3 regions of the Kurthia sp. Dielmo genome follow, and region 2 is predicted to be linked to each of the others. Evidence: riboswitches for the same ligand, from Rfam matches in the RefSeq annotation. Region 2 holds a riboswitch; each other region holds the start of a gene.
The links. Region 2 has a riboswitch for S-adenosylmethionine ahead of metA (homoserine O-acetyltransferase MetA). Riboswitches for the same ligand answer to the same signal wherever they lie in the genome.

Region 1 (7,292 bases), 140 kb from region 2:
GTCCACTATCATACAGCAAAGGATATTATCGCTATCAAAATGAAATGCTGTCATACATATTATCCATGCTATCAATGTCATGAGGAGGAAGCAGATCACCCGATTACGCGATGGACAAAAATGGAGTGGGATGAAAAGGCAATTCTTTGTGGGCGTTGTCATGAAGAATTGTCGATTGCGACCTATTTAGCACATGATACATGTCCACATTGTCACGCTGCATGGAACCCTCGTTGTGAGGGGCATTACCACTTGTATTTTGAAATGGAGGAATGACGATGAACACACGGATTACAGAGCTTTTTGGAATTCAACTACCGATTATTCAAGGCGGCCTAGCCTATCTGGCCTATGCTGATTTAGCGGCTGCGGTTTCAAATGCGGGCGGATTAGGTCAGGTTACGGCGTTAAGTTTACCTAATCCGGAAGCACTGCGACGTGAAATTAAGCGTACGCGTTCACTGACGGATAAGCCTTTTGGTGTCAATTTTGCGATGGGGATGCACGGAACAGGTTATGAGGCGTTTATACAAGTAGCGATTGACGAGAAAGTGCCGGTTGTATCCATTACAGGTGGAAATCCCGCTACGGTTTTAGCGATGCTAGAAGGAACGGGTATTAAAAAGCTCGTACTTGTGGCGGGTGTGCGCCAAGCACAAAAGGCAGAGGAGCTTGGCGCCGATGCCGTCATCGTCGTAGGTCAAGAAGGCGGCGGCCATTTAGGACGTGATGACTTAGGCACAACGGTCCTTACACCACGCGTCGTTGATTCGGTTTCGATTCCTGTTATTGCTTCAGGTGGTTTAGCGGATGGTCGTGGTCTTGCGGCAGGACTTGCGCTCGGTGCGGAGGGTATTGAAATGGGCACGCGTTTTATTGCTACAAAGGAATGTGTCGATGCTTCGGACTATTACAAGCAACTGTTACTCGATAGCACAGAGCAAAATACTGTCGTCGTTAAACGTTCGATTGGTGGTCCTGCACGTGTTATTCATAATGCTTTTGCGGATGAAATTTTAGCCATTGAGCAACAGACACCGACCTATGAGGCATTAAAGGAACATATTAGCGGGCAAGCGAATCGCCGGTTAATCCATGATGGTGAGGAGAATGGTATGGCCTTTGCTGGACAGGTCATTGGCTTGATTGATGATGTGCCTACTGTGGCGGAATTATTTGCGCGCATCGAAGCGGAATATAAAGCAGTAGTAACGCGTTTTTCAGAAATTTCAAAATAATACTTGCAATTCCTAGCGGATTACTTTAATATAAGTATCAACAACTAAATCACTTTCTTATCAAGAGCGTTGGAGGGACTGGCCCATTGAAGACGCAGCAACAGACATTTCGTACTGTGCTAATTCCTGTAGCATCATTTGCTAAAAGATGAGAAGAGAACGGCATCCCATTCGACACCAACCTCTTCTTATCGAGAAGAGGTTTTTTTGTTACTTAAATCGAAAGGGAGATGAGGTATGACAACCACACAGCAATCGATTCAACAGGCACTATCACTTTTAAAGGAGCGTACATGGGTGGATTTAACGCATAGCTTTAGTGCCGATACCCCCCGCTTCAATGCCTTCTCGCCGCTTGAGAAGAAAACGTTATTCGATTATTCAGCAGGCTTTTTCGCACAACAATTTACCTTTGCAGGACAATATGGCACGCATATTGATGCGCCAGTTCATTTTGTTGAAGGCGGCCGCTATTTAAATGATATTACGTTAAAAGAGCTTGTCTTACCGCTCGTTGTCATCGACGTTTCAACAGACGTCGCAAAAAATCCTGATTTTACGATTACCGTACGTGAAATCCTGTCATTTGAGGAACAGTACGGGGAAATCGATAGCGGCTCATTTGTCGCACTACGTACCGATTGGTCAAAGCGCATTGATGATAGCGAGGCATTTAATAATAAGGATGCAGACGATGTGGCTCATACGCCAGGATGGTCTGTTGAAGCACTCCGTTTCTTATTTGAAGAGCGACACATTCGCGCAGTCGGTCATGAAACATTTGATACGGATTCAAGTGAAGAATTTTATAAAAATAAAGCGCTCAAGGCAGAGCTTTATGTGTTACAGCAAGATGCTTATCAGATTGAGTTGTTGACGAATTTAGATCAATTACCCGCTAAAGGCGCGGTCATATTCAATATCGTCGCAAAACCTGATAAAGCAACAGGATTTCCGGTACGCTCATTTGCGATACTACCGTAGCACTCATTCGTGCAAGACTCATTTGTCGCTAAAAAGAGGATGGATTTTTCCATCCTCTTTTTTATTTGCTTCATTTGAAATGGACGAAATCTTCAGGAAGCGGGTTTTGGCTACGACATACTTAAAAATATGTGCCAATTCAGGACAATGGTCCGGTAAAATTTAAAACGTTTACTAACGATACCGCGTAATCTGTCAACAAAAACTGTTATTCCACGCCATCGTCAAAAATCATTATTATTTTCAACGCCCGAAAAAGGGCATTTTACGCTAGAAAGGGGTCTCTAAGGGTTCATTTTGCATAAAAAAGTACCGTTTTAGAGCGCTTGAAATACTATACGAACGAGCATCTCACATTATTTATTCAAAAAACGACAATCCGTACTGTGTAGCTCATTTATGCAGCTTGCTATGTGTGAAAATGTCCCTTTTATGCCTTAAAATACGCAAAAAACCCCCGCTAGAGGACCGAAATATGCCTGTTTTTACAAATGACTTGTACAAACTAATAGTAGTTATCTGCTTAGCTTTAGTAATTCTATATGTTTTTTCGTCATTCAATCAAATGCTTATTACATTTATAGGTGCATACACATATGAATGACACTTATTAAAAAATATGTCGTAGCCAAAAGCCGCTCCTTGGGCATCTGACGATTTTTTGCGAACAAAAAAATGGTCCTGCAATGTTTGCAAGACCATTTATAACTTAAGCATGTTCGTGACGCAAGCGCTTTTCTTCTTTTAATTCAGCGACGAGGACATCATGCTGTTTCGGATCGTATTCGTTTTCCCATTTCGCAACAACAACGGTTGCTACCGAGTTACCGATAATATTTGTAATGGCACGTGCTTCTGACATGAAGCGGTCAACACCAATTAAAAGGGCAATCCCTGCGACTGGAATCATTGGGAATGCGGCAAGTGTTGCAGCAAGGGTAATAAAGCCAGAGCCGGTTACACCAGCAGCCCCTTTAGAAGTCACCATTAAAATCAGTAGTAAATAAAGTTGTTGCCAAATGGATAGATGTACATCATATACTTGTGCGATAAACATTGCGGCCATTGATAAATAAATGGCGGTACCATCTAAGTTAAACGAATAACCTGTTGGTACAACAAGACCGACAACTTGTTTTGAACAGCCGAAGCGTTCTAATTTTTTCATAATGAGTGGTAGGGCAGATTCAGATGAAGAAGTCCCTAAAACAATTAATAATTCATTTTTAATATAGCTCAGGAATTTGAAAATATTGACGTTTGCGGCATATCGTAATACGAGACCTAAAATGACGATAACGAATAATGCCATTGTAATGTATACGCCAAGCATTAATTTTCCTAAGTTCCATAATGAACCCATACCGAAGTTGCCGATTGTATAGGCCATTGCACCAAATGCAGCAAGTGGTGAGAATTTCATTACCATCCCAACAATTTTGAAGAAAATTTGAGAGGCTTGCTCGCATAATGTAATAACTTGTTTCACTGGATCACCGATAGAAGCGGCTGCAAGGCCGAAGAATACCGCACAGACAAGCACTGGTAGTAACTCACCGTTCGCAATTGCTCCAAAGAAGTTTTCTGGTAACACACTCATAACGAATGCTTGAATACCATGATCTTGACTTGCAGCAGCCTTTGTATATTCACTAATATCTGCACCACTTGATTTAAGTGCATCTGTATTAACACCAACACCTGGTTTAATAATATGGACTACGATAAAGCCAATCGCAAGTGAAATCGTAGACATCACTTCGAAATAAATAAGTGCCTTTAAGCCGATACTGCCGACTTTTTTCATATCACCCATGCTACCAATACCCGTCACTACCGTTAGGAAGATAATTGGTGCAATAAGCATTTTGATCAATTTAATAAAGATATCTGCTAAAATTTTCAGCTGTGCGCCAAAACTTGGAAAAATCGCCCCTACGATAATCCCTAGGATAATGGCCAGCACAACTTGAACCGTTAAGTTACGTAAGTTGAATCTTTTCATACGTACACCCCTTTGTATGTAGTTAATAAAACGCTTACAAGACCTAATGTAGTACGAATTTCTGTGCTTGTGAATATTGTGGTCATAATGGTTTTTTTGGTCTTTTTGGTCTTTTGACTTTTCTGACAATGAAATATCTTCTCAAACGACAAAAAAACGCGATAAAGAATAGAATCTACTCTTTATCGCGGTTATATAATAGATGGAAATAAAAAGAGTCTGTACCACAACAGACTCTTACATTCATTATTTTACAACTGGAACGGCAGGAATTGAATCAAGTAAAGACTTGTGATTTTCTTTTAGTTTCGCTGTTAAATCTTCAATGTTTGCTAATGCTTTTTGGCGCTCTGATTTTTGCTCAGAAAGCGTTGTGTTGATTGCTTTTTCCCATTCTGTTTGCGCATTACGGATGTAATCCACGACAGCGTGGTTCGGTTTCCAAGATAATTCTTGCGCTTGCTCTGTTGCTTCTTTTAACGTATCGATCCACGTAGACAATTGTGCAGACTGTGCAGGTGTTGTGAATGCTTCAAATGAAGAAGTCACTTGTTTTTGCCAATCTTTAATCGCTTGGTTTGATTTTTCTTCGACATTCTTATAAGAAGTAAGTGCTTGATCGAATGCTGATTTTTGTGCAGCGAATGCTTCTACTGCGCGTTTTTCTGCATCTTCTTGCACCGTATTGATTGCCTTTACACTGTTTAACCAGTTGTCCCAAATAAGATCTACGCTTTTTGTTAATAGTTCGTTTGCCATGTTAAATTTCCTCCCTAATAGTGGTCATGTTTTTTTAAAGCATGAGCGGGGAGTCTTGGCTGCTAGTCGTTGGTGTCATCCGCTTCATCCGTCTTTTTACTAGCTGGCGTGCTAGGGAAAAGAAACGGATTGTACAATTTGAAGAAGTTCGTTAAGAGTTTTTGGTATTCGCCAAATGAACCGGCCCACAAGTCTAAGTAGCTCAGACCTTCTTCAGTAATGGCGTAAATACGCTTCGCTGGACCATTTTCCTCCGTATTCCACTCGGAAGTGACAAGCTCATCTTTTTCAAGCTGTCGTAAAATACGATAAAAATTTCCTCGGTCGACAGAATCAACACCGAATGTTGTCAGCTTTTCCATTAGCTCATATCCATAAGCGTTAATATCACGCAAATGGAGCAAGATGATGGGCACTAAAATGTTTTTTGGTGCGCCCATTTGTGGTTTTTTCGAATTCATTGCTATCACCTATCTTCAAATTACTTATAAGTGTAATTTACACCTATGTGCATTTTGTGTCAAGCATTTCAAAAAACTTTTTCCAAACAGTAAAATTAATTGAAATAATTGAAGATTATGGTAAAGTGAAAAATGTAAAACGATTTTATTGATAGAGGAGGAATTTACGTGACGAATCAAACATTTGATGCGTTCGGTATCTGGAAAGAGATGTACGACCGTACAGAGAGCGCATTCCGCGACTCGATTCAATCAACACTTGAACAACCCGCATTCGCAGAAGGGTTAGGGCAAGTACAAAAGCAATATTTACAATATCAAGGGCTTGTGAATGGCATGACAGAATCTTATTTAAAACAAGTAAACGTCCCATCACGCGACGAAATTGCGAGCATTGCTTCACTTGTTATTAATGTAGAGTCGAAGTTAATTGATTTAGAAGATCAATTAGACGTACAAGAGGATGCACATGATAGCCACGCAAAAGAAATTAAGCAGTTAAAAACAACGGTGAACCGTCTAGATAAGAAATTAGATACGGTCATTGAGTTATTAACGAAGCAAGTAGAGGCAAAAGCAGCGGCAACGCCAACACCAAAGGCGGCGCCGCAAAAGCCTCTGACACCAGCACCGAATGCACAAGTGAAAACAGCGGCAACACCTGCTGCAAAAAACACGCCACAGACGAAAAAATAATATTCCTAAACGAATGTGTTACATTTTCATCAACATAGAGCCACTCCTAGAATAAATGAAGCCATTTGGATATCCTTTACTTTTCCGCTAAAGGATACTGAAACATACTACTTATTTTGATATTGGAGGTTTTGTTGTGAGTAATGGAGTACCAACAGCGTCGTTCGAACAATGGATCGAAGCGATGAAATTACCAGAAGAAGCCGTGTTGCCACAGGATTTAGAGAAGATTAAACGTTTTACAGAGGTTGTAACAACGGAATCAGACCCGCAAGTAGGTCAAACGCCGAAAGAAGTTATTTGGACAAAAAACAAGTCAAAATTATACCATTATGCACCACATGCGAAAAAGACGAATAAAGTGCCAATTTTATTCATCTACGCATTAATTAATCGCTCATATATTTTAGATTTATACCCAGGAAATAGCTTAATTGAGTACTTAGTAAACGATGGCCATGATGTGTACTTACTTGATTGGGGTACAGCCGGTCACGAGGATCGTCATATGAAAATTGACGATTATATCGTAGACTACATCCCACGCGCAGTGAAAAAAGTATTAAAAGATTCAGGCGCAAAGGAACTAACAATTTATGGGTACTGCATGGGTGGTACGATGTCGACGATTTTCACATCGCTTTATAATGACATTTTACCGATTAAAAATCTTGTTTTAATGACGTCACCAACAGACTTTGAAGACGCTGGTCTTTATACGAACTGGTTAAACAAAGACACATTCCAATTAGATAAAATGGTTGATACACTTGGTAATATTCCATTTGAAATGATTGACTATGGAAATCGCTTATTAAGCCCAATCTCTAACTCGCTTGGCACATATGTTGGTCTTGCAAGTCGTATCGAAAACGACAATGCCGTGTTAACGTGGAAGCTCATGCAAAAATGGTTAAACGATGGCGTACCGTTCCCAGGGGAAGCTTATCGTCAGTGGATTCGCGACTTCTATCAAGAAAATAAACTCGTTAAAGGTGAACTAGCCGTTCGCGGTCAAGAAGTGAAGCTTTCAAATATTAAGGCGAACTTATTAAATATCTGCGCAACACGCGATAATATCGTACAGCCAGAGCAAATTAAGGCGCTAAACAAACAAGTTTCAAGTAAAGTAAACACACTTCACGAAGT
Region 2 (7,292 bases):
TCGCCTTGAAACCGACGATAGCCTAGCCGCGCATTTATATCATTTTGAATCTGTTGGACTGAATCATTATCGTAAATATGTGCAACCACATGAAATTGAACTTGTGGAGCATTATGAAACATTGCGTTAATTAGGAATTGAAAAATCCGATTGCAACGAGGGCGATTTTTAGTAATAAAATACCGAATAAAATAATAAGCATCACAACGAAGAAGAAGGGGACTTTTGCATCCTCTTCTTTTTTTTCGTCTGAAAAGGCTTCCTCACCTTTTTCTAAAAATTCACGCTCGATTTCTTCATTGATTTTTTGAAGTTCTTCCTCTGTAGGTTCATGTTGTTTCACGATAGACACCTTCTTTGACTAATCTATAATGTAGCAAAACGTCTCAATGCTTCGCGAATTACATTCTCAGGCTGCACCAGTGCAATACGGACATAATTTGTACCTGACATGCCAAAAATAGATCCAGGAACGACAACGACACCTATTTTGGCAATGGCTTCATAGGCAAATTCAATATCATTTAGCGTTTGCTGCGGATATTTCGCATAGACGAACATCCCACCCTTTGATGGTACAACATCCCATCCTAATGCCGCAAGCCCTTGTGATAAAACATGGTGTCGCGCTGCAAATGTTTGGCGTAGACGCGCTGTGATTTCTTCTGCGTTATCGAGTGCGACGATAGCTGCGCGCTGAATCGGTTCAAATGTACCATAGTCTAAATTGGATTTTAATTGCTGTAAAATCGCAATAATCTCTGCGTTGCCGACGATATAGGCAATACGTGCGCCCGCTAAACTGAAACTTTTTGATAGCGAATTAATCTCAATCCCAACGTCGATGGCACCAGCTGCTTGTAGAAAAGACACTGGCGCCGTTTCATCAAAATAAAATTCAGAATAGGCCGCATCGTGTAGCACGATAATATTGTATTTTTTTGCAAAGGCAATGACGTCATCAAAAAAGCGGATAGAAGGCATCGCAGGTACCGGGTTCCCAGGTAAGTTTAAAATCAGTAATTTCGCGCGCTGTGCAACATCCTCAGGAATTGCCTGTAAATCGGGTAAAAAAGCATTGTCAGCACGTAACGGCATATAATAGGGCTCAGCCTGTGCTAAATGAATCCCAGCTTCATACGCTACATACCCAGGATCTGTCGTTAAGACAATGTCACCGGGGTTACAAAAAGCGAGCGGTAAATGTACAAGACCTTCTTGAGAGCCCATCGTCTGTAAGACCTGTGTAGATGCATCAAGCGTGACTTCCACGCGGCGTTTATAATAGCGTGCAACGGCCTCATTGAAATCCTGAATGCCACCTAGTGTATAGCCATACGAAGTCTCAGCGAGCGCATGATGTGCTAATGCCTGGCGAATTTTTTCGTCTGGTGGTAGGTCAGGGCTACCAAGACTTAAATCAATGATTTGATGACCGGTAGTAGCCGCTTCTTTTGAAGCTTTTTTTAAGTCACCAAAAATCGCTTTCGGAAATTTTGTCATCAGTGCGGAACGTTCAATTTTCATGGGTGGGCACATCCTTTGCTGTCAGTATAGTATAGAACAAGTTTAGCATAAAGAAATTAAAAGATGTCACAATTATCTAAATAGATAAAAAACAATGCGCTAGTTAGTTTTTACGTATTCAAGTAATGATATGGTAAATAGTCATTTGTTTAGAAGGGGAAAATAAAAATAAAGTATAAAACAGCATATTTAATACATAACGACAATGGATGATAATTATCTCATTGAAACATAGGTAGTTTTCGCGAAAAATGATGCGTTTTTGCAACAAAAATTGCATTTTATGCTTGTAATGAAATGTAGGATTGCTTTAAAAGTGAAGCTCTAACAGCGCTTTCGGTGATTTTAAAAGTTGGCACGAAAATTGCATAGTAAAGGGTGAGGGAAAAATATGGAGGTGTTGGAATATGGCGCAAGTAGAATTAGGCAAAACATTAAAAACACGTCACATCACGATGATTTCAATTGGTGGGATTATCGGAACAGGACTATTCGTCGGCACAGGGAAAAACATTATATCAACAGGACCAGCTACAATCGTTTCGTACATATTGGCCTGTCTAATCATTGTCTTCATTATGCGAATGCTTGGTGAAATGGCTTCAACAAAACCAGAGAATGGCTCGTTTGCAGCGTATTCAAGTCGTTATATTGGCCGCTGGGCAGGTTATACAGTTGGTTGGTTGTACTGGGCGAGTTGGGTGTTCATTGTAGGTTTAGAAGCGGCCGTTATTGGTGGCATGCTGCATTCATGGGTACCGTCGATTCCAGTATGGGTCGGTAGTGTAGGGATTACGCTACTACTAACAGCCATTAATTTATACTCCGTTAAAACATTTGGTGAATTTGAATACTGGTTAGCATTTATTAAAGTAGGGGCTATCATCGTGTTCTTAGTAGTCGGCGCCTTAATGATTTTTGGTGTGTTACCGACGTTTGAACATAATGGCTTTGCATTTATACAAGAGGCAGGTGGTTTTGCGCCAAATGGTGTGCTACCAATCTTTACAGGGATTGTATTCGTTATTTTCTCTATTTGCGGGGCAGAGGTAGCCGCCATTGCAGCGGGTGAATCAGAGGATCCAAAGCGTAATATCGTCCGTGCTATTAATAATGTTATTTATCGTTTAGCATTGTTCTTCGTTGGTTCGGTATTAATTATGATTTGTATTATTCCGTGGAATAACACGGAACTACTAGCAGCGCCATACGCCAACATTTTAGAAATGGCCGGTCTTCCGATGGCTGCACAGCTAATGCAAATTGTTATTTTTACATCACTTATTTCCGTAATGAACTCTGCGATTTTCACAAGTTCACGTATGTTACTTGGTATGGCTGAAAAAGGTGATGCACCAGCGATTTTCATGAAGCTATCGAAGAAAAGCAGTGCACCAACATTTGCAATCATTGGCAGTACGGTTGTCGCATACTTTTGTGCCATTCTTTACTTTATTTCGCCAGATGTTATTTTCTACTTCTTAGGTAATGCAGTTGGTGCCTTAATGATTATCGTGTATATTTTTATTGCGGTCGCACATATTCGTTTCCGTAAACAGTATGAAAAAATGGAAACAGAGCCACTTGCGATTAAAATGTGGCTATTCCCGTATTTAACGTATGTCACGATTGCGATGCTTGCGGGTGTGTATCTTTGTCAGATGTTCATTTCATCCTTGCAGGCCCAGTTTTATATGAGTACGATACTCGTTATTTTCGTCGTTGGTAGCTTCTTCCTACGTGAGCGCCTGAAGAAAACAACGCTTACGACTGCAAATGCTACACGAAATGCAGATGTAGAATAGCTTATGGAAATGGCAGGAATTCCTACTGGGGGATTCCTGTTTTTTCATGCGGACAAGTGCTTTTTTTTCCACAATGTTCATGTTAAGCTAGGCTTCGGAGGGGATTGTCGATGGAATTAAAACAAATGATTACGTATATTTTGACCGATCACCAGTTTCAGTGGATTTCTAGTAATAGTGAGCAGCCACCGCAGCAATATGCAGAGATTATTGAACAATTCCGTATAGAACAACAAACCTATTTGGATTTAGAACATTGCTTTGTACATATTATTGAACTTGAAGCATCGTATTTATTTATTATTCACGATAAAGAGATGACGACATCGTGGCAATTTATCGAACATGTGTTGAACTCGGTTAGTGATGGATTGACAATCTGTAATTCAGATGGCATTATCGTTTTTCAAAATGAGGCCGATCGCAAGATGTTTGAGGTCGATGCGCGCTATTTACCAGTGATGGAATTTGTTGAACGCGGCATTATGAATGAGTCGGTGACCATGAAAGTGCTAAAATCGAAAAAGCGGGAAGACATCGTGCAAACATTCGCCAATGGACATGTCGTATTAGTAACGGCGCTACCGATTTTTGATGAGGCGGGCAATGTGGAATATGTTGTCGCCAATTCACGTGAAATGACTGAACTACGTGACATGGAGCGCACGATTGAACGCTTAGAGTCACAGAGTGCACAGTATAAGGAACAACTTGAAGCATTAAAGCAACAATCTTCAACGAGCTTGATTGCTGTTTCTAAAGCGATGCGCCAAGTGATTGAAAAAGCCACACGCATTGCCAACGTCGATTCGACGGTACTTATTTCGGGGGAATCAGGTGCAGGTAAGGAAGAATTAACGAAATTAATTCATCAGCGAAGTCACCGTGCACAAAAGCCGATGATTACGGTCAATTGCGGTGCTATTCCAGAAAATTTATTAGAGTCGGAGCTTTTTGGCTATATGGGTGGTGCGTTTACTGGGGCGAATAAAACAGGGAAACCTGGTCTTTTTGAACTTGCCTCTGGAGGTACACTTTTCCTCGATGAAATTGGCGAGATGCCATTATCGCTACAAGTAAAGCTACTACGCGTATTACAAGAATCAGAAATCACCCGTGTAGGAGGGATTAAACCGATTCCAGTGGATGTGCGGATCATTACCGCAACGAATCGTAATTTATATGATATGGTGCAGCGCGGTGAATTTCGCGAGGATTTATTTTATCGTTTAAATATTATTCCGCTACGTATTCCACCACTGCGTGAACGTAAGGAGGATATTGCACCGCTTGCATACCGATTTTTACATTTAGTAATGGAGAAATATAGCATTGAGCGTACGATTGAGGAAGCAGCAGTCGACCGTCTTACGCAGTATTATTGGCCGGGAAATATTCGTCAGCTGAAAAATTTTATTGAACGCGTTAGTTTATTAACGCAGCAGTCGACCATTACCCTGCAATACATTCAGCGAGAATTTCAAAAGCCGGAGTATCAACAGCATAATCCAGTGCCGTTGGTCGATGATACGTTCACACAAACGCCTATTTATGATCAGAATCAGACACTAAAAAATCAAGTGGATGCCTTTGAGCGAAAAGTGATTAAAGAGGCGCTCGGACAATACCCTAGCATTCGTCAAACAGCGAAGGCATTAGGCTGTAATCAGTCGACACTTGTGCGTAAGATTCAAAAATACCAGCTCGAAAAACAAGTATCCTATGAATAATATTCTATTTTTTCAGAAAAGTTTGCAAAGTATTTGAAATTTTGCTATGATAACTGAAACTGCATAGTCTTATCAAGAGAAGCCGAGGGAAAAGGCCCGACGACGCTTCAGCAACCTCTACACTAGTAGAAAGGTGCTAACTCCTACAAGTTTTGTACTTGGAAGATAAGAAACGGATAAATTGCCCTTCTTATTTTTATTAAGAAGGGCTTTTTTTACGAATTTGAGGGGGTTCAGGAACATGCCAATTAACATTCCACAATATTTACCGGCAACAGAACGATTAAAAGAAGAGAAGATTTTCGTTATGGAGGAGGAGCGCTCAAAGAGCCAAAATATTCGTCCATTAAATATTTTAATTTTCAACTTAATGCCTGAAAAAGAAAAAACAGAATTACAGCTGTTACGTTTATTAGGAAATACACCACTACAAGTGAATGTCACGTTCTTAAATACCGCAACACATGAGTCAAAAAATGTGTCAAAATCACATTTAGAAACATTTTATTCAACATTTCATGAAATCAAAAAAGATCGGTATGATGGTATGATCATCACCGGTGCACCCATCGAATTATTTGAGTTTGATGAGGTCGATTTCTGGGAGGAGCATAAAGAAATTTTGGACTGGGCACAGGAGCATGTGACGTCAACGATGCATATTTGTTGGGGCGCACAAGCAGCACTGTATCATTATTATGGCATTGGAAAATACCCACTTGAAACGAAGTGCTCTGGTATTTTTGACCATGAAGTATATGATAGCACTGTGAAACTACTTCGTGGCTTTAACGACATTTACCCAGCACCGCACTCGCGTAATACATCGATATCAACGGAAGCGGTAAAAAATCATCCAGACATTGAATTATTATCCGAATCAGATGAAGCAGGTGCTTTTTTAATGATTTCAAAAGATGAACGTCATGTGCTCGTGACCGGGCATTTAGAATATGATGCGGATACACTAGCATTAGAGTATGAGCGCGATGTCGCACGGGGCTTAAATCCAGAACTACCAAAACATTATTTCCCTGAAGATGACCCAACGAAAAAACCGCGTAATACATGGCGTTCACATACGCATTTATTATTCTCAAACTGGTTAAATTACTATGTATACCAAGAAACGCCATATGATTGGGTAGACAAAGGTGAAAATCATTCGCTAACGTCTTCCTGTTTATAAATAGATGAAAAACTAAAAAGAGAACAGAAAAAGACACTTTCAGGAGGCAAGCTTTGGAAGTGTTTTTTGATGGACAAAAATGAAAAGCATATTTATACGAAAACAATATGACAGTTTTTCACATTTAGTGTACGATAAATAGGCAGAAAAATAAGGGAAGTGGCGACAGTGAACGAAACGAGTTTGATTTTAGAAGGGGGTACATTCCGCACCATTTATACGAGCGGTGTACTGGATGCCTTATTACGCGAAGAGATTATGATGCCCTATATTATTGGGATTTCAGCGGGGGCAATTAATTTATGCTCCTATATTTCAAAGCAGCCTGAGCGTACGATGCGCGTCTTTACGGAGTATCGACATGATAAGCGTTATGTAGGTATGCGAAACTTCTTAACAGAACGCTCATTATTTGGGTTAGACTTTGGTTGGAATGTGTTGCCAAATCAGCTTGAATTATTTGATTGGCAAACATTCCGTAGCTACGAAGGCACAGCGCTTGCGGGCGTGACAAATGCTCTTACAGGTGAAGTGGAATTTATGGACGTACAGACGATGGATACTGATAGTCAGTTGTTGCGTGCTACTTGTGCGATTCCGGTCATGTTTCCGGAAATAAAATTAAATGGCGTGCCGTATTATGACGGTGGATTAGCAGACCCGATTCCAGTGCAACATGCCATTGATGAGGGATATGAGAAGCATGTTATCGTCTTAACGCGTCCAAAAGGTTATTACAAAACGATGGACCGCCAAACAAAAGCAGCAATGCAACTAATGCGTAAAAAATATCCGAAGCTAGTCGATGTCATGCTAGAACGTGTGGATCGCTACAATGAAACGGTTGCAAAATGTGAGCAGCTTGAACGTGAAGGCAAAGCATTTATTTTCCGCCCGCCATATGGCATTGAGGGCATGGAGAAGGATGTTGTGAAAATGCGAGCGAATTATCGTCTTGGGTTACATGAGGCGACACTACGTATGAATGATTTAAAGGAATTTTTAGGTTTAAACTAATAGAAAAGCTTCTTGCGTACTGAC
Region 3 (7,292 bases), 420 kb from region 2:
GAAAAGCCTTTAAAAAAGCATTGTGTACGATTGCTTTAAAAAGCCGATATAACATAAGAGTGAAGGGAGGGAGAAACATGGATGTAAGTTCAATTATGTCGATGCAGTTAATGGAGCTCCAACAAACCGTACAAATGAGTGTTATGCAAAAGGCAATGAATATGGAAACGTCAGCTGTTGCGCAAATGGTCGAACAAATGCCACAAATTACTACACCATCACTTGACCCAAATGTTGGTCAAAATTTTGATGTGTCAATCTAAGCTAAATGTATAAAAAAACGGGTAAATGCGAAATAGGGCATTTACCCGTTTTTTTATTTGCGAAGTATTGATACACTGACAGTATGAAGGAGTGGTAATAGATGTTTTCCTATACCGATTTAAATGGTCATGGCGTAGACCTATCATTCAAAAAAGACGCATTTTCATTTGATCCAACACATGTACTTGTACTAGCGAAATTTGAAGGACGCTGGTTATTAACAAAGCATCCACAACGAGGTTATGAATTTCCAGGAGGTAAGCAAGAAGCAGGGGAGACATTAATTGAAGCGGCTATACGCGAAGTATATGAAGAAACAGGAGCACATATTAACGATGTGATGTGGCTTGCGACGTATGTAGTACAACAGAAAGCACCATTTGGTAAAGCCGTATATATTGCCAATGTAACGTCCTTAGATACGAACTATAAAAAGCATGAAACAGAAGGTGCTGTTTTAATGACAGATGAAGAATTATTAGGCTGTGAGCAATTAAGCTTTCATATGCGTGATGGGGGCATGAAAAAAATTCTTGAGAAGGTGAGCGAACTTGAGGATAAGTGGCACTATTGAGTCCAGTAGAGACTATCCTTCGCCAAATCCTGACATTCGACTGCGGGAAATTACATATTGGTCTGAAGGGATTCGTGTAAAAGGAATGCTCGCATGTCCAAACCAAGCAGGACAATATGATGGGATGCTGTATCTACGAGGTGGCATTCAAGGAGTTGGTATGGTGCGTCCTGCACGTATCGCAGAATTTGCTGCACAGGGGTTAGTTGTATTTGCACCGTATTACCGAGGAAATCGAGGTGGGGAAGGACGCGATGAATTTGGCGGTGTTGACCGCTTTGATGCCGTGCATGGTGTAGAGGTTTTAAAGCAATTTTCAACGACACGCGTTCATGTATTCGCTTTTTCTCGAGGAGGCATCATGGCACTGTGGACAGCGATTTTACGACACGATATCACGTCAGTTGTTACCTGGGGTGGTGTTTCAGATATGACGCTCACCTATCAGGAACGTGTTGATATGCGTCGTATGCTAAAACGTGTTGTAGGTGGTACACCAACGAAGATGCCAGAAGCATATCATGCGCGTACACCGCTTTTTCGTGTCAATGAGATTAGCTGTCCAGTATTAATCATTCACGGAGCACAAGACGATAATGTACCGATTGTACATGCGAAGCGATTAGAAGCGGCATTAAAAGTAGCTCATAAATCATATGAAACATGGTATAAAGAGCAGTATACACATTATTTTCCGGTTGCAGCAAACCGTCAAGTAGTTGCGGATGCCTGTGATTGGATGAAACAACAGGAGGGATAACAGATGGGCTATGTGCATATTCAATTACCACCCGTTGACCGTACAAAAGATTTTGATACAAATTATTGGTATTGGCATCACTTATGGCTATATTTCACCGATAAGTTTTCGTATGTCACAATCCAATGTTGGAATGAAGAAACAACAGCAATTGCTGAATTAAAAAACTATACGAATTTAATGCGTTCAGAAGGACTTGTAAAGGAGTTTAAAATTGATTTAAATGAACGTACACGTCGATTTTTTGCAGAAGAAGCGGCGTTTGATAGTAAGTTAAAATGGTTTAATCTTTTCTTTCATGAAGTTGCGGGTAAAGAAGGCTTAGAGCTTCATGATTATGGTCGCGAAATATCTTTTAACCGATTAACACGCGGTGATGCAGAAGATATCGTTGAATTTTTTAATCAGCATCAAGCGGACGTGAAATTTGTACCGGATGAGCAAGACTAACAAATAAAAAGAGCCAGAGAGTAATTACTCTCTGGCTCTTTTTTAGATGATTTTTTTGATTGTCAATCGAAGTTTTTCTTCAAGAAATTAGACGCGAGGTGCACCATTTTTTAGGATGCCTTCAGCGACAGTACCAAATTTCTTGAAGTTTTCGTGGAACATACCAGCTAATTTTTTAGCTGTTGCATCATATTTATCTTTGTCTTCCCATACGTTACGAGGATCTAAGATATTTGATGGTACGCCATCGATTTCTGATGGAATTTGTAGACCGAAGAATTTATCTTCTTTTTTGAATGCATTATCTAATTTACCATTGATTGCAGCGCGTACCATTGTACGTGTGTAAGAAAGTTTCATGCGGCTACCTTCGCCATATTGACCACCAGACCAGCCAGTGTTTACTAAGAATACATTTGCTTCATGCTCGTCAATTTTTTGGCCTAACATTTCAGCATATTTTGTAGCATGTAATGGCATGAATGGAGCACCGAAGCATGTAGAAAATGCTGGTTCAGGTTCTACTACACCACGTTCTGTACCAGGGATTTTAGAAGTGAAACCTGATAAGAAGTGGTACATTGCTTGGTCTTTCGTTAATTTAGAGATTGGAGGTAATACGCCAAATGCATCTGCAGTTAAGAAGATGATTGTTTTTGGATGACCTGCAACTGATGGATCAACGATATTATCGATATTTTGAATTGGGTATGCTACACGTGTGTTTTGTGTATATTGTGCATCATCATAGTTAGGAATACGAGTTGCTTCATCAACTACAACGTTTTCAAGTACTGTACCGAATTGGATGGCATTGAAAATTTCAGGTTCTTTTTCAGCTGATAAGTTTAATGTTTTTGCGTAGCAGCCACCTTCAATATTGAAGATACCTTTATCAGACCAACCGTGTTCGTCATCACCAACTAATTTACGATCTGCATCTGCAGATAAAGTTGTTTTACCAGTACCAGATAAACCGAAGAATAATGTAACATCACCTTCAGCACCAACGTTAGCAGAGCAGTGCATTGGGAAGATACCTTGTTCTGGTAATAAGTAGTTCATGATACCGAAGATTGATTTTTTCATTTCGCCAGCGTACTCAGTACCACCGATTAAAACAATTTTCTTTTCAAGAGATACGATGATGAATGTTTCTGAAGTTGTACCATCTACTGCAGGATCTGCTTTAAATGTTGGAGCAGAAACGATTGTAAAGTCTGCTACATGGTTAGCAAGCTCTTCTTGAGAAGGACGAATGAATAATTGGTGAGCGAATAGGTTATGCCAAGCATATTCATTTACAACGCGAATTGATAAGCGAGAATCTTCATCAGCGCCAGCAAAACCTTTGAATACAAATACTTCCTCTTTTGCTTTTAAGTAATCTACTACTTTTTTATATAAGTTATCAAATACTTCTGATGAAATTGATTGGTTTACTTTCCCCCAGTCAATTTTATCTTTTGAGCAATCTTCTTCAACGAAGAATTTATCGCGAGGAGAACGACCAGTGTATTTACCAGTTAAAGCACGAACAGCACCGTCAGCAGTTAAAATTGCTTCATTACGAGATGTCGCTTTTTCTACTAATTGTGCTACTGATAATTGTTCCTTAATATTTTGACCAGCTAATAGTTCTGTTAATTCATTCGCAGTTTCTACTGAATTCATGTGTCGTACCATCCTTTTTTAAAATTTATATGTTATTTAGTATGCCTTATTGGCTTTTTTTTAATTAATTATGGAATTAGTATAACACATTAAAATCAATAGTCTACATTAATACATCATTTTTTATAAAAATTATTTAAATATGACAAAATGGTTAAAGGAAGTAAAAGGTGTTTCGAACCAGCATTATTCTGTTTTATTGTATATAACAGTTGTTGTAAATAAGTTTTTTAAGGCTCTGTATTACAACAGGTATTAAATAATTTTATTAGGTTATACTTATCCATAAAAAATATCATATATACGATTGTGTATGACCAATATTTTATAATTTTAGAGATAGCATAGGTCATGTATTTAACAGAGCTATTAAATGATTGACTTTCATAATAGAATCTATTAGTATTGGAAATTGAACGGATACTCTTATCCCGAGCTGGTGGAGGGTCAGGCCCAATGAAACCCGGCAACCTGCATGTATTTCACAGCATGCGTTGGTGCTAATCTGATGCAAGGATTTTCCTTGAACGATAAGAGTGAAAGGTGCTTACGAAATTACCCCTTTCCTCATTAAACATTATGAGAAAAGGGTTTTTTTATTTTCGATTGTCATTGCAATCGCCAATGGCACTTTCTATAATACTCGTGTAAAAGCAGCTTCGGCTGGCTGGCATCGTAGGAGAACAGCTCATTTTTTAAGTTTCTTCTATATAATAGGTGCTACACGGATAATGAGTACCGTATCTATCGAACTCGTATAGGAGGAACCCATACAATGGCTCAACGTCGACTATTTACTTCAGAAAGTGTTACAGAAGGACATCCAGATAAAATCTGTGACCAAATCTCAGATGCAATTTTAGATGCGGTTTTAGAAAAAGATCCAAATGCACGTGTTGCATGTGAAACAACTGTTACAACAGGTTTAGTACTAGTAACAGGTGAATTAACAACATCTACTTATGTAGATATGAAAGGCATCGTTCGCGATACAGTAGCTGAAATCGGCTATACTCGCGGTAAATATGGTTTCGATGCGGAAAATCTTGCTGTACTTGTTGCAGTAGGTGAACAATCACCTGACATTGCCCAAGGTGTAGACCAAGCATTAGAAGCACGTGAAGGTTCTATGTCAGATGAAGAAATTGAAGCAATCGGTGCGGGTGACCAAGGTTTAATGTTTGGTTACGCTTGTAATGAAACACCGGAACTTATGCCACTACCAATTTCTTTAGCACATAAATTATCTCGTCGTCTAACAGAAGTTCGTAAATCAGGTGAGTTAGCTTATTTACGTCCAGATGGTAAAACACAAGTAACAGTAGAATATGATGAAGAACAACATGCAGTACGCGTGGATACAATCGTTATTTCTACACAACATGATGAAGAAACAACATTAGAGCAAATTCAAGCAGATATGAAAGAGCATGTTATTAAACAAGTTGTTCCTGCTGAATTATTAGATGAACAAACAAAATACTTTATCAATCCAACAGGCCGTTTTGTCATCGGTGGACCTAAAGGGGATGCAGGTCTTACAGGACGTAAAATCATCGTAGATACTTACGGTGGTTATGCACGTCATGGTGGCGGTGCATTCTCTGGTAAAGATGCAACAAAAGTTGACCGTTCAGGCGCTTATGCTGCTCGTTACGTTGCGAAAAATATTGTTGCTTCAGGTCTTGCGGACCGTGCAGAAGTACAACTTGCTTACGCAATTGGTGTTGCACAACCGGTATCAATTTCAATTGATACATTCGGTACAGGTACGGTTTCAGAAGCTGAATTAGTAGAAGCTGTTCGCGAATTATTTGATCTACGTCCAGCAGGCATTATTAAAATGCTTGATTTACGTCGTCCAATTTACAAACAAACAGCTGCTTACGGTCACTTTGGTCGTACAGATTTAAATGTTCCTTGGGAAGAAACAAATAAAGCAGAAGCATTAAAAGCTCGTTTTAACTAATTTCTTTTTATGAGGCTAGGAAACTAGCCTTTTTTTTATGGATAAATATAGTCAGCAAAAGCGTAATACGCCTTATTATCAAATATTATTAATTGATTCATTAACTAAACAAATTATGAATGAAGACCGCTTGAATAAGGCACTTAAGGTTTCTTAAATGACAACCACCGCATTCGAATGAAAATTGCATAAGGACCGTTTAATAGATATAAAAAATCGTCTATTGATGAAGAGTAATTAGATGAAAAATGGCAAGTTAAAAATTATATTTTCGTCATTTTTGATATTGATTTAAAAAAGTGAATGATACATATGGTCATCTAGTAGGTGACCAGGCAATCAAATGGCTAACTTCATTAGCAGTACAATGGAAGCTAAAGCAAAATATTGATGTCATTCGATACGGGGGAGATGAGTTTATTTTATTAATACCGCATCGCTTAGAGGTTATTCAAGAGGATTTAGATGTTTTAAGGGAGTTTGTGATAAGTAAAGAATTTGCTATTTGAAGAACAGGGGAGAGCATTCATATGACAATTAGTATCGGTGCTTGCTATACAAATGAGGAGATGTGTACGCTAGAACAATTATTTAAGCAAGCAGATGTGGCTTTATATCAAGCAAAAGAAAATGGCCGTAACCGATTATATGTTCAAGAATATAAAAAAGAAACCTTAAAAAGGTTATAACGTTTTTAAGGTTTCTTCTATTATAATAGTGTGAATTATTACTTCGCTACACCAAGGCCAGATGTTGTGAATGTTTCTTCTAGCTTTTGAAGAGCAAGTTCTTCATCAGAGCCATCAACATTGATTGAGATTTCAGAGCCAGTTGGGACGCCAAGTGACATAACACCAAGAATTGATTTTAAGTTAACGTTTTTGCCATCAAACACAAGTGTCGTGTCTGCTTGGAATTTTGAAGCAGCTTTTACTAACTCTGCTGCTGGACGTGCGTGTAAACCTTCGGGTGCTGTAATTGTAAATTGTTTAGAAATCATATAAATTCCTCCTTAGTGGATTTTAAATAGTTGCTATAAAGGACAACCGTTCAAATATCACCACTTTTTAAATTATGTAGTGGTCTTTTAAAGAATACCATATTAAGCTTTTAGAGTGTTAATGCTATGTTAGTAACATTTGTGGCAGTTTATTAAGATAGCATCTCATTTTATAGCAATAAACTACGTTCTTTTATAAAGTCCGATCTGACCTTATAAAAGAACTAACGAATAAGTTAAAGTCAAAGTATTTGAACTTATCAAATAAAAGAAAATAAAGGATATAAAACGAATATAAAGTATCACAAAAAGTGTAAAAAGAATGGTTTTTTGAAAACGTGTACACAGAACGTTCAAAAACATTTAAAGAAAATGTGAAAATGACAATATTTCTATTTTTTTACCGTATACTTAGGTTTATAATTCAAAATGAATTGTAATGGAGGTTGATAACTTCTACGCGAAGGGTTTGTGAGCTTGGGTTTCCTAAAACTTCCTGATTTCAGGGTACATACTATCTGATTCTATGTTTTTTGATTGAACTGCAATTATAAGGGAATCGAGGTATAGGCACTGGCTTTGGGGGGGATTTAGGACACAA

Region 1: another riboswitch for S-adenosylmethionine. It lies ahead of KTHG_RS05620 (cyclase family protein); the one in region 2 lies ahead of metA (homoserine O-acetyltransferase MetA).
Region 3: another riboswitch for S-adenosylmethionine. It lies ahead of metK (methionine adenosyltransferase); the one in region 2 lies ahead of metA (homoserine O-acetyltransferase MetA).

The regions. Positions count from the first base shown of each region.
Region 1 covers NZ_HE578957.1:137,460-144,751, forward strand. The annotation lists gene KTHG_RS05610 (CHY zinc finger protein) at 1-276, shown strand, start outside; gene KTHG_RS05615 (NAD(P)H-dependent flavin oxidoreductase) at 273-1,238, shown strand; SAM riboswitch class I at 1,293-1,393, shown strand; gene KTHG_RS05620 (cyclase family protein) at 1,476-2,222, shown strand; gene KTHG_RS05625 (dicarboxylate/amino acid:cation symporter) at 2,932-4,227, opposite strand; gene KTHG_RS05630 (PhaP protein) at 4,474-4,986, opposite strand; gene phaQ (poly-beta-hydroxybutyrate-responsive repressor) at 5,049-5,447, opposite strand; gene KTHG_RS05640 (polyhydroxyalkanoate biosynthesis repressor PhaR) at 5,616-6,143, shown strand; gene phaC (class III poly(R)-hydroxyalkanoic acid synthase subunit PhaC) at 6,280-7,292, shown strand, end outside.
Region 2 covers NZ_HE578957.1:279,893-287,184, reverse strand. The annotation lists gene KTHG_RS06310 (hypothetical protein) at 1-130, shown strand, start outside; gene KTHG_RS06305 (hypothetical protein) at 131-343, opposite strand; gene KTHG_RS06300 (aminotransferase class I/II-fold pyridoxal phosphate-dependent enzyme) at 367-1,527, opposite strand; gene KTHG_RS06295 (amino acid permease) at 1,935-3,332, shown strand; gene KTHG_RS06290 (sigma-54 interaction domain-containing protein) at 3,443-5,062, shown strand; SAM riboswitch class I at 5,129-5,234, shown strand; gene metA (homoserine O-acetyltransferase MetA) at 5,304-6,251, shown strand; gene KTHG_RS06280 (patatin-like phospholipase family protein) at 6,420-7,268, shown strand.
Region 3 covers NZ_HE578957.1:697,855-705,146, reverse strand. The annotation lists gene KTHG_RS08340 (YjfB family protein) at 78-263, shown strand; gene ytkD (RNA deprotection pyrophosphohydrolase) at 365-838, shown strand; gene KTHG_RS08330 (alpha/beta hydrolase family protein) at 816-1,598, shown strand; gene KTHG_RS08325 (hypothetical protein) at 1,602-2,048, shown strand; gene pckA (phosphoenolpyruvate carboxykinase (ATP)) at 2,136-3,722, opposite strand; SAM riboswitch class I at 4,146-4,259, shown strand; gene metK (methionine adenosyltransferase) at 4,498-5,691, shown strand; partial or broken gene KTHG_RS21795 (GGDEF domain-containing protein) at 5,991-6,380, shown strand; gene KTHG_RS08300 (phosphocarrier protein HPr) at 6,419-6,691, opposite strand.